Regions from separate parts of the Pseudoalteromonas issachenkonii genome, predicted to be linked through region 1. Evidence: predicted binding sites of a transcription regulator. Region 1 holds the regulator's gene; each other region holds the start of a gene.

Evidence for each region. The regulator sigma-54, encoded in region 1, starts transcription at its own class of promoters, with help from an activator protein. The targets are predictions, from matches to a motif close to GTTGGCACGNNNNTNGNNT.
Region 2: a site for sigma-54 is predicted at 2,382-2,400, ahead of flgB (flagellar basal body rod protein FlgB). Genes of this name have one in related genera too.
Region 3: a site for sigma-54 is predicted at 1,410-1,428, ahead of PISS_RS13970 (BON domain-containing protein). Genes of this name have one in related genera too.

The regions. Positions count from the first base shown of each region.
Region 1 is NZ_CP011030.1:460,545-464,764, reverse strand. It holds gene lptB (LPS export ABC transporter ATP-binding protein) at 1-543, shown strand, start outside; gene PISS_RS02110 (RNA polymerase factor sigma-54) at 878-2,377, shown strand; gene hpf (ribosome hibernation promoting factor) at 2,404-2,691, shown strand; gene ptsN (PTS IIA-like nitrogen regulatory protein PtsN) at 2,696-3,148, shown strand; gene rapZ (RNase adapter RapZ) at 3,168-4,010, shown strand; gene PISS_RS02090 (HPr family phosphocarrier protein) at 4,035-4,220, shown strand, end outside.
Region 2 is NZ_CP011030.1:2,489,498-2,493,717, forward strand. It holds gene flgE (flagellar hook protein FlgE) at 1-754, opposite strand, end outside; gene PISS_RS11570 (flagellar hook assembly protein FlgD) at 813-1,490, opposite strand; gene flgC (flagellar basal body rod protein FlgC) at 1,504-1,935, opposite strand; gene flgB (flagellar basal body rod protein FlgB) at 1,938-2,348, opposite strand; gene PISS_RS11585 (CheR family methyltransferase) at 2,478-3,308, opposite strand; gene PISS_RS11590 (chemotaxis protein) at 3,329-4,220, opposite strand, start outside.
Region 3 is NZ_CP011030.1:3,015,919-3,020,138, reverse strand. It holds gene PISS_RS13980 (VOC family protein) at 22-438, shown strand; gene PISS_RS13975 (LiaF domain-containing protein) at 485-1,150, opposite strand; gene PISS_RS13970 (BON domain-containing protein) at 1,464-2,033, shown strand; gene PISS_RS13965 (YqaE/Pmp3 family membrane protein) at 2,098-2,256, shown strand; tRNA gene PISS_RS13960 (tRNA-Ile) at 2,534-2,610, shown strand; gene PISS_RS13955 (NACHT domain-containing protein) at 2,858-4,220, shown strand, end outside.

The DNA.
Region 1 (4,220 bases):
ATTGATGATAAAGATATTACTTTATTACCGATGCACAGCCGAGCGCGTTTAGGGATTGGTTATTTACCGCAAGAGTCGTCTATTTTTAGAAAGCTGACTGTTTATCAAAACTTAATGGCTATCTTAGAAACACGTAAAGAATTAAATAAACAACAACGCGAAGATACCTTAAATAATTTACTTGATGAATTTAGCATTCAGCATATCCGCGATAGTCAAGGTATGGCTTTATCAGGTGGTGAACGTCGCCGCGTTGAAATTGCTCGCGCGTTAGCAGCAAACCCTAAATTTATCCTTTTAGACGAACCCTTTGCGGGGGTTGATCCTATCTCAGTATTAGATATTAAAAAGATTATAGAGCATCTTAAAAACCGAGGAATTGGCGTATTGATCACAGATCACAACGTACGCGAAACTCTTGATGTTTGTGAAAAAGCCTACATAGTTTCTCATGGGGAGTTAATTGCATCAGGCACTCCAGAATATGTATTAAACGATAAAACAGTACGCGATGTTTATTTAGGCGAGCAGTTCAAGCTCTAATATGTGTGTTATTCCACTAAGCATCTGCTAAGATTAATTATACTTAGGTCTGTTGACCTTTCAAGGTTGAATTTGCAGCAGTCTGTTTGGTATTTAGGCAAGGCAGAGCCTATGTGGTGTGGTATTCCCCATAAATAGGCGATAACGCAGCATCAATGCCAAACAGGCGCTGCCCTTCGGGTTCTGCCTAGGGACGATTTACTCTTTGTTGCTCGGTTTTGACTTAGCCCACTAGGTTACAAACCTCGCGCCGCAATTAAACCGCCCCTAGTTTGAACAAATTTTAATCCGTAAAGGTCAACAGACCGTAATTTAAAAGGATTGTTAGAGATACATGAGGCAATCATTACAGCTGCGCATGGGCCAGCAACTTACAATGACTCCACAGTTGCAACAAGCAATTCGCTTATTGCAACTCAGTACATTGGATCTCCAGCAAGAAATTCAAGAAGCGCTCGATAGCAACCCCTTGCTTGAAGTTGAAGAACACGATTACAGCGAAGACACTGCAGGTAAAAACGAACAAAAAGCCGATAACGATGACTTAACGCTAAGTGCCTCAGCTGACGATAAACCTAGCGAGTATGAGCAAGATAGCGGCGAAGCAATGACCAAAGACACTATTAGCGATGATATGGCTATGGATGTTACTTGGGATGAATATATGAGCGCTGCGCCTGCCTCTTCATCGGGCCCAATGCCAGAAGATGAATCTATTTATCAAGGCTCTTCGACTGAAACGCTGCATGAGTATTTAATGTGGCAACTTCAACTGACGCCGTTTAGTCCTACCGATGAAGCGATAGCTATTGCAATTGTAGAAGCTGTAGACGACTCAGGGATTCTAACCCTTAGCTGTGAAGAAATATTAGAAAGCTTTAACCAAGAAAACGACGGCGAAGATGAAGTTGAACTTGACGAAATAGAAGCGGTACTAAAGCGTATTCAACTATTTGATCCAGTGGGAATAGCCGCGCGTAGTTTACAAGAGTGCTTGTGTATTCAGCTAAATCAATTTGATAAAGACACACCTTTTTTAAACGAAACAAAAATGATCTTAACCGATCATATTGATTTACTTGCTGCACGTGACTATCGCACGTTAATGAAAAAAACAAAGCTTAAAGAAGATGAGCTTAAAGAAATCATGACGTTGATTCATACGCTCAGCCCAAAACCGGCAGACACTATTGTCAGAGAAGAGTCTGAATACGTTATTCCTGATGTGTCGGTTAAAAAAGTTAAAGGTCGTTGGGTAGTTGAATTAAACCCAGATAGCATGCCTAAGATCAGAGTAAATAGCCAATATGCAGCTATGTCGCGTACGGTTAAATCAAGTGGTGATAGCCAGTTTATTCGCTCGCACTTACAAGAGGCTAAATGGTTTATAAAAAGCTTAGAAAGTAGAAATGACACGCTACTTAAAGTAACCAACTGTATTGTGCAGCAGCAACAGGCCTTTTTTGAACACGGTCCTGAGGCTATGAAGCCTATGGTGCTTAACGATGTGGCTGAAATGGTGGAAATGCATGAGTCGACTATATCGCGTGTTACTACGCAAAAATACATGCATACACCACGTGGCATTTTTGAGCTTAAATATTTCTTTTCAAGCCATGTAAGTACTGAAAATGGTGGCGAATGTTCATCAACAGCAATACGTGCATTAATTAAAAAATTAATCGCTGCAGAAAACTCAGCTAAACCATTGAGTGATAGTAAAATTGCAGATATATTGGCAGAGCAAGGAATTAAAGTAGCGAGGAGAACCATTGCAAAATATCGCGAATCTCTAGCTATTCCCCCGTCTAATCAACGTAAAAGTTTGATTTAAGGCGTACAACAAAGAGGAAAATGTTTATGCAACTGAATTTAACTGGTCGCCATGTAGATATTACCGACTCGCTTAGAGACTACGTAAATAGTAAATTTTCGAAGTTACAGAGGCACACTGATCACATAACGAATGTGCACGTTATTCTCGATGTAGAAAAACTAAACCAAAAAGCTGAAGCAACCGTTCATGTTAGTGGCGCTGAGATTTTTGCCTCTACTGAGCATCAAGATATGTATGCCGCTATAGACTCGCTCATTGACAAGCTAGATCGTCAAGTAATTAAACACAAAGAGAAACTTGCTCGACACTAACACTATGAAACTAAGCTCACTTATCTGTCAGGACTGCAGTAAAGCTGCGGTCCTTTTTAATAGTAAAAAAAGAATTTTAGAATTTATCAGTGAATTGGCTCACAATAAGCTGCCCTATTTAACACAACAAGATATTCTTAATGCATTAACTGCAAGAGAAAAGCTTGGAAGTACAGGCATTGGTCGAGGCATTGCTATTCCACATGGTCGCATGAGTGGTGCTCAAGAGCCCCTTGCTTTGATTTTAGTGAGCGAAACAGCTATTAATTTTGATGCGATTGATAACCGACCGGTTGACATTTTTGTCGCGTTAATTGTTCCCGATGGCGATAATCAGCAGCATTTGAAGACGCTAGCCACGATTGCTGATAAGCTCAATGATAAAGAATTTTGTAAACAGTTACGCGCCGCCAAATCGGATAGCGAACTGTATCAGGTTATCGTCAGTCAATCGTAGTAATAAAGAAAGGTGATAAATGGAATTAATAATTATAAGCGGTCGTTCAGGCTCAGGTAAATCTGTGGCGTTACGCGTTGTGGAAGACTTAGGTTATTATTGTGTAGACAATATTCCACTTAATTTATTACCATCATTAGTGCGCAGTGTTTCCGACAGTTATAATAAAATTGCCGTGAGTGTTGATGTGCGTAATCTACCTAAAGAGCAACAGCAGTTTAATGAAATCATTGAATATTTACCTGGTTTTACTAAACCAACGGTATTTTATTTAGACAGTGACGATCAAACATTAATAAAACGTTTTTCAGAAACGCGACGTCTCCACCCTTTATCTATTGATTCTTTGCCGCTTGATTTAGCCATAAAAAAAGAAAAACAACTACTTGATGTATTGATTAACCGTGCTGATTATATGATTGATACCACGGATTTAAGTGTGCATCAGCTTGCTGAATCTATTCGTGAAAAAATACTCGGAAAAAAAGATAAACAACTGATCATTACCTTTGAGTCATTTGGTTTTAAACACGGCATCCCTAAAGAAGCAGATTACGTATTCGATGCCCGTTTTTTACCAAACCCGCATTGGGAGCCTGAACTTAAGCCACTTACGGGGCTGGATCAACCAGTAAAAGACTACCTAGCAAGTCACAGCATAGTGCAAAAATTTACATGGCAAATTCAAACATTTGTGCAAACATGGCTGCCGCATTTAGAACGAAATAACCGCAGCTACTTAACCATTGCAATTGGCTGTACCGGTGGGCAACACCGCTCTGTTTATTTAGCGCAAACCATTGGCGAAAGCTTTGCAATGAGTCATCCTAATGTAAAAATTCGCCACCGAGAACAAGAATAAAATCAAAGCTTGCGAGAACATGTCATGCGCTTAGAAAATACATTTTTAATAAAAAACAAATTAGGATTACACGCTAGAGCGGCGACAGTATTAGCTCAGCTTTCTGTGCAATTTGATGCCACAATCACTTTATTTCAAGATGACAAACAAGCCGCTGGCGATAGCGTGCTGGCACTTATGTTACTCGAAAGCAGCCAAGGCAAAGAAGTT
Region 2 (4,220 bases), 1.4 Mb from region 1:
AACCGCTAGCATCAAACCCAAAGGTACTTAGCGGGCTTGGTGTTGCTGTCGCGGCACCAGTTGCATCAAAGGGAGTTTTATCAAGCGTACCATGTACTTGCCATTCATTAGGCGCTGTTTTTACAAAAAAGAATTGTAGAACATGTGGCTCACCAAGTGAGTCATACATTGTGGTCGATGTCGAAGAGTTATAAGTAGTACTGTCTGTTGCATCAAAAGGGACAGCTATTACATCTTCTCGAGAATCGACGTTAAATGATGTATAAACGTTTGAAGTAGAGCGCGGAGAGCCCGAAGAATCTGGTATTTGTAAAGCAGATGAAGTACTAAGACTTACAGAGGTCGTATCACCACTAACTTCATCAACTGGGAAGCTTTGTAAAAAATTACCTTTAGCATCTACAACAAAGTTATCTTTATTAAGCTTAAATGCACCCGCACGCGTGTAGGTAAAGTCTTGTGCGCCTAAGTCTTGACTGGTAGCAAAATACCCCTCACCTGTGATCGCTAAATCCAGTGAATTATTAGTAAACTGCAGCGAGCCCTGATGAAACTGCTGGGCAACCATAGTGGTTTGTACACCATCACCATTTTTCGTTTTACCGGCGCTAAATACTGATGATGCGTACACATCAGCAAATTCAGCGCGAGACTCTTTAAAGCCCGTGGTATTTACGTTGGCAATATTATTGGCGGTAACATCTAAATCTTTTTGTGCGGCAGCAAGGCCTGTTAATGCAATATTGAAGCTCATAATTAACCTCTAACCTAAAAAATATTTAGCCTATTGGCTAAAAAATACATAAAATCTATTACGCGATTTCTGCGACATCAGTCAGCCTAACCGCACCTTCTTTGGTATTAATAATAATGCCGCTTGAGCCATTAATATTAACACTCTCAATATTTTTGAATGAGGCAATTGGTAAGCTAGAGAATTCGCCATCCGTACTGCCTTCAGCTTTAACATTGTATTCACCAGGAGGAAGTCGTTCACCCGCTTCGTTTTTACCATCCCATGCAAAGCGAACCGCACCTGCAGGCTGCGTGCCTAAATCAATAGTTTTAACTAATTGCCCTGATGCATCTTCAATACGAAGCGTTAAATTGTCTACCGGCTTTTCAGCAACAATCGCTCCCTTTACCTCACCCGACTCATTAAGCTCAAGTGTGTCAGACTCCAGCAGCGCTTGCTTACCAACCAGTGTTGATGCTTGCAATGCTGAATTTGATGTCATCGACGCAGCTAAAGACTCAAAGTTAGAGTTTAAATTTGAGATCCCTTCAGCCATAGTAAAGTTTGTCATTTGTGCAATCATCTGATCGTTATCAGCTGGTTTGCTGGGATCTTGATATGACAACTGCTGTGTTAACAACGAAAAGAAATCTTCTTGGGTTAACGCATCACTCTCTTCTTTTTTTGGCACTTGCTTATCTTGCCAACGTAAAGAGTCCATGTAGGATGAAGAAGTACTAATATCGTTACTCATGAGCTACCCTCAGTTACCGCTGACCTAACAGCAGTGTTTTACTTAACATTTGCTTAGCTGCATCAGCAACTTGAACATTTGTCTGATAAGAGCGAGAAGCAGAAATCATATTTGCCATCTCCTCAACAACATTCACGTTGGGTTTGTAAATATATCCATTTTCATCCGCACTCGGGTGATTTGGGTTATATTCGATTTGTAGTGGTTTATTACTTTCAACCACTCCTAACACTTTTACACCAACGGCAGAGCCCTGTGGGTTGCTTGCTGACGCTGACGCTTTTGTTAGCTCCGCAGCAAATACAGGTTGTCGCGCTCGGTACGTCTCATTTTGTGAAGAGCTAATTGTATTGGCATTAGAGATATTACTTGCCGTGGTATTTAATCGCACGTTTTGCGCGCTCATACCAGAACCAGCAATATCAAACACATTATATAAACTCATAATTAGGCTCCTTGACTACCGAGGGCTTTTTTCAGGCCTTTAAATTTACCATTAAGAAACTGGACACTGGCCTGATACTCCATAGCATTCTGTGTATACAAGTTCCGTTCCACTTGTATATCAACAGAGTTGCCATCACCTGTATCTGTTTGATTTGGCGTACGAAATAGTTCATTACTACCTACACTACGGGTACCACCGGCAATGTGTTTTTCATTGGTTCTTACCATGGTATTGCCGCTTAGTTGGTTGGACTTTGCCGTTTTTAATGCTGAGGCAAAGTCGATATCTTTTGCTTTATAGCCGGGCGTATCAGCATTTGCGATATTAGTAGCGAGCATTTCTGCTCTTTGCGAACGGATCAACATCGCATGCGGATGCACGCCTAATGCTTTATCAAAACTGATAGCCATAACTACCTCCAAAAAATTGACTCAGTACCGATAAAGCAATAAATGAGCCAGCAGTGAAAATAGTGATGATAAAAACAAAAAACGACGCAATAGGCGTCGTTTAGAGGAGGGATAATATATTAATGAAGGTCATTTCTTTTGATAAATGATACCAGGGTTACAACGCACCATATCAAAGTCAGTACTTAAACCAGACATAGACTCCGACGCACCTAAAAATAAATACCCCTTAGGGTTAAGTGCTTGAGAGAATTGTGCAATTATTTTGGCTTTCACCTCAGGTGAAAAGTAAATTAAAACATTACGGCAAAATATAATATCGAACTTACCCATTAAAGCGTACGAATCGAGCAAATTTAAATGCCTAAAGCTCACTTGCTTTTTCAATGAATCAACCACTTGTGCCATACCATTGCCGCTGTCTTTAAAAAACTTTTTACGACGTTCAGCAGAGAGTCCGCGAGCCAATGCCAATGCATCATATTCAGCATGTTTACACATATCAAGCATGGTATTTGATATATCTGTACCAATTATTTGTGCACCCATTTTTAAAACACCAGGGCTGCTGGATTGAAACTCAGCAACCGACATCGCTATTGAGTAGGGTTCTTGTCCTGATGAGCTCGCCGCAGACCATATTTTTAATGGCCTATTTAACGTTTTAAACTCAGGGAATAATCTGGTTTTAAGTAACTCAAACGGATACTGATCTCTAAACCACAATGTCTCATTGGTTGTCATGGCATCAACAACGGCTGCGCGCAACTGGCGCTCATGCACACCGAGAGTTTTACTTACCAATTCAGACAACGATTCAACATTAAATCGAGACATTAATGGTGCCAAACGGCTCTTTACCAAATACTGCTTATTTTCACCTAAAACAATACCGCACTGTTGTTCTAAAAATAAGCGAAATTGATCGTATTCGTTTTGCTGCAAATCTTTATTAGTCAAATCAATAACACCTATGTTTATTAATCACGATGAACCCATTTATTAACGGCTGTTGCAAGCTCGTCTGGGTTAAATTTTGCAATAAAATCATCTGCTCCTACTTTTTCAATCATCGCTTGATTGAAAACACCACTCAATGATGTGTGTAAAATCACATGTAGTGGCGCAAGTTTAGGATTAGCTTTGATTTCTGCAGTCAGCGTGTAACCATCCATTTCTGGCATTTCTACATCAGAAATGAGTAGCCCTACTCGCTCTGTAATATCATTTACGCAATCGAGCTCTGCAATTTCTTTTAATCTTATTAAAGCTTCTTTACCATTTTTAGCCAACTCAGTTGTTACACCTAATGGTTCCAATGCTCGTTTTACTTGATTTCGCGCAACAGCCGAATCATCAGCAATAAATACTATTCTCTCGCCTAAATCTTTTTGTATATTACCTTGCGAGGCAACATCATCGCTCACGGTAGTATTAACTGGGCAGATTTCGTTTAAGATTTTTTCTACGTCGAGTATCTCAACGAGCTCATTTTCAATTTCAGTGACAGCTGTTAAATAAGAATAACGACCCGCTCCTGACGGCGGTGGCATTATTTTTTCCCAATTCATGTTAACTATACGTTCAACACCACCTACTAAGAATCCTTGCACTGTACGGTTATACTCAGCAATTATTATAAAGCCATCTTCTATGCTTTTTATTGGGCGCCCACCTACAGCCATAGATAAGTCAATTACCGAAATAGTTTGCCCACGAATATGTGCTACGCCACGGATATAAGTGTTAGATTTCGGCATGCTAGTCAATGGAGGGCATTGAAGAACTTCTCTTACCTTGAACACATTAATACCAAAGCGCTGACGCCCATTAAGCTTAAATAACAATAATTCCAAGCGGTTTTGCCCAACC
Region 3 (4,220 bases), 850 kb from region 1:
TCAATTAACAGGAAGAAAGTTATGAAATTAGAACACGTAAATTTAGTTGTTAGTGACATAAACGCCATGCTTAAGTTTTACCAAGCAGCGTTTCCCTATTGGTCAATTAGAAGTGAGGGAGAAGGAACCTGGTATGGTAAAGCAAGGCGCTGGGTACATTTTGGTGATAACGAGCAATATATTGCTATAAGCGATCATGGGGAAAGGGAAAACCGCGACCTATCAGGACATCAAATTGGTTTGGCACACTTTGCCTATGTAACCAATAACTTAAATGCAGTAATAGCGCGCCTAAAACATGCGGGCTTTGCAATAAGTAAAGAAGGTGCTGTAAATCCATTTAGAAAAAACATTTATTATATTGACCCTGCAGGGTTTGAAGTTGAGTTTGTAGAGTACATGAGTGATGTACCTAGTGAGCGAAATAACGACTTATAATAAGAATGAAGCCAACTATTATGGCTTCATTCAATGTTTAGCATATTTAATAATGTTTACCATTCATGCCAAGTTGAGTTTTTAGATCATTTGCAAAGCTAATAAATTTTTCTTTAATAGTGCGTTTAACTTTAACTTCCACAGAGCCTAAAACAGTTTTTCCTTCAATGTGAATCGTTGGCCCTTGGCGTTTATTGAGTGACACTGTTTTATTTTCAAAACTGCCTAAAATACAAAACATTTTAGAAACTACATTAACGTGCTCTGGTACATATATTTCTTCGCTGCCAAAATAACAATTAACGTGAATAGTGACATGTTGGTGGGTAAAAATAGCATCCGTAAAATCAAGATTGATTGACCCCATGTAGTTTTCTATATAAATGTTTTGAGGAACTACCCATTGGCCGCTTCGTTCACTCGAACCAAGAATGCTTCTTAATGTAAGTGGCTCTTCATCAGTCTCATGCTGCGCGCTATAATTAGGTGCAAATTGAGAGTGCTTTTGCGCCTTATATTGCTGGTCAGTATTTAAGGTTAAATCTTCAACGAGATCCATAAGTGCTTTATTGTCACTCGCTGCCATCGCGTCGTCTAAGCGCCTTTCAAATGCTTCAACAGAAATAACACCATGGCTGTAATTATAAATGAGCTGATCAATCACTTGCTCACGAACTTGCTCAATAGGGCGGTCTTCAATTTTAACAGACATTTAAATTATCCTTTTATGGTTGCTAGTTATTTCAAAGCAAGCCTTATACCAAATATTAAATTGTTTAAATTCAGTGGTTTATGATTTTGGGTTTTTGATTCTTTATTATATTAACGACAGATTAACCAAATATACAATTATTTAGTAAGTTTCGCTATTCGAGAAACTTTTACGCAATAGTCTGTAAATGTTTACTTAGTAGGTTTAAGCCAATATCTACTATTTTAAATTAAGCTATTGAAATTAAAGGTTAAAAAATGTTGGCCCGATGCTCGCATTAGCTTAAGTGTCTTTAATCAAAAGGAGAACGATTATGAAAACATTTAATAAGTCTATGATTGCAGCCCTAGTATTAGGAACAACCGCAATGGGCGCTCAGGCAAGCAGTTGGGAAAACGAAAGCAAAGATGCTTGGATTGATGGGAAAGCAGAAACAGTATTGCTTATGAACACCAATCTAAATAACTTTGATATCAACACGGACGTAAAAAACGGCAAGGTAATGCTAACAGGTAAAGTAAACAGCGAAGTAGATAAAGAGCTTGCTGAAGAACTCGTGCTAAGCCTAGATGGTGTAACTGACGTCGAAAACAGTCTAACTGTGGTAAAAAACACCGACATGAAGAAGCATGATTCTGAAATGATGGGTAACGACACTGAAAGTGATTTAACAGATGCTAAAATCACTACAGTGATCACAACACGTTACTTATTTGATTCTGAAGTAGGTGGTACAGACATTGATGTTGATACCGATAATGGTGTGGTAACTCTTAAAGGTACAGTTGAGTCTGATGCTGAAAAGCAATTAGCGATGGAAATTGCTAAAAACGCTGAAGATGTTCGCAAGGTAGTTGATGAATTAACTGTTATTGCAGAATAATACACTATACTAAAGCCCAGCCCTGCTGGGCTTTTTGCTTTGCTAACATTATAAGGATTAAATTATGGATATCATTAGAATTATTTTTTCTATTTTATTACCACCACTGGGTGTGTTTTTACAGGTAGGACTAGGGATGCATTTTTGGTTAAATATTTTGCTAACTTTGCTTGGCTATTTCCCTGGATTAATTCATGCGATTTACATTATTGCCAAAAAATAATGTAGCAGCATAGCAGGACATTTAATACTGAGTTGCTAAGTGCTCCCAAAGGTATGTTTATTAGTTACTCAGGCTGCTATTAATAAATGGATTTGTTTTACAAAACTCATCACTAACAAAACCTCAAAGCCTACTATTTGAGCAGTTAGCTCCTTGATTGTTAAAATAAAGCTTTTTGCTAGTGACAAGCCCCTAAAAACTTTTTATACTGCAACCCGCTTTAGTCGCTCTGTGGCTAAACGCTTCAAAAATTAACTGCTTACAGTTATACAAAGATGGCCCCTTAGCTCAGTTGGTTAGAGCACACGACTCATAATCGTTAGGTCCCCAGTTCGAGTCTGGGAGGGGCCACCACTTTTCAAAGCTTTCCAAGTAAATACCTACTTACAGAAATTACCTTGTGCTACCTCTGTGCTACTTTAGAGTATAGCAATCTAATATAGCTATGTAATATTTTTGGCTTCGCGTTAGGTTTTTATTGTTTGACTTAATATGCTATGAATAGCTAGTTCATATAATTTAACTTTTTGCTTTATCTTGCTGAATTAAATGCATGTGGTCAGTATATGGATATTAAGTATAACTTCAAAAGGAGTGAGAAATGATTGATGCAGGTGCTGGTGCTACCATAAAGGCTATTGTACCCTATGGTGTAAAAGGAATAGTTAATCGATTGAAGGGGTTGAAAGAGGATTTCAGTACAAAAAAAGAATTAGATGACTATTACAAACACGTAAAATCTCCTTTTAAACCAGATACTATTTTAAAAAAAATAGAAGAAAAGTACCTTACAATTAGAACACTAGCTTTTCCTGAAAGGCTCGTCTCAATAAAAGATATTTATCACCCCCTAAAAGTTTATTTTCCTGATCGAGGTATTACACATGAAGTGGATGATAAGCAGCTTTTTTTTCTAGATAAATTGGTCGTCGTGGTTGGAGTCGCAGGACAAGGAAAAACTACAACTATTCGTAAACTTATACATAAAGAGCTCTATAAGGGAGAAAAAGGAAGAATTCCAGTAATGATTTCTATGAGAGAGGTTGACTGGAATGAAACAGATCTTGATATTTTTAAAGTTATTAGCAGAGGGTTAAGAGAGATTGGGATAGTTATTAACCATGCTGCTATTGAAACCTGCATGGTAAAAAAGTCCTTTTTATTGTGTTTTGATGGTTTTGATGAAGTTCCTTTAAACCAAAGGCAAAGCGCTTTAAGAATGTTGCTTAAAGGCTATACATATACTAGAAACCCACTTATCGTGACATCACGACCGAATACTGAAATTACTACTGAAATGGGTAACACCGAAATAGTAAAATTGAAGAATATAGAGCCAGATGATGTTGTGAAGATCATTACAAAGAACAAAAACCTTGATAAGTCATATAAAGAGTTATTAATCCGTTCTTATAAGGAAAATAACGAAATCAAGGGAGTAATAGTGACTCCTATTCTTGTAGATATTTTTACAGTTGTTTACGGAAGGGTTCAAATAACCCCCAAAAATATTGTTGAATTCTATGAAGAGCTTTATTACGGCTTAACTGATAAGCATTATCGCTTTAAACAGTTGGAAAGAGATAAAAAATCTAAGTTGAATAATTTGAATTTACTGAAAGTGTTAACTCGTGTGAGTTTTCATACTTCAATATCTTTAGATTCTCATTCATTTTCATACCCTAAAGGTGTTGAAATTTTCAAGGAATCTTTAGATAAACTTGAATACCAAGACGACCCGAGACATGTGTTACAAGATGTAGTTGATAGAACTTCTTTGATAATAAATGATGGTGATCAATATTCCTATTTACATAAGTCTATAATGGAATTTTATTCAGCGAAATTTATTGCTACTAGGTCTAATGATGCCAAGAAAGAAATATACAAATATATTTCTGACAATTACAGCTATAAATTTGAAAATGTTCTTAGGTTTCTTAAAGAATTGGATCCTTGCTATT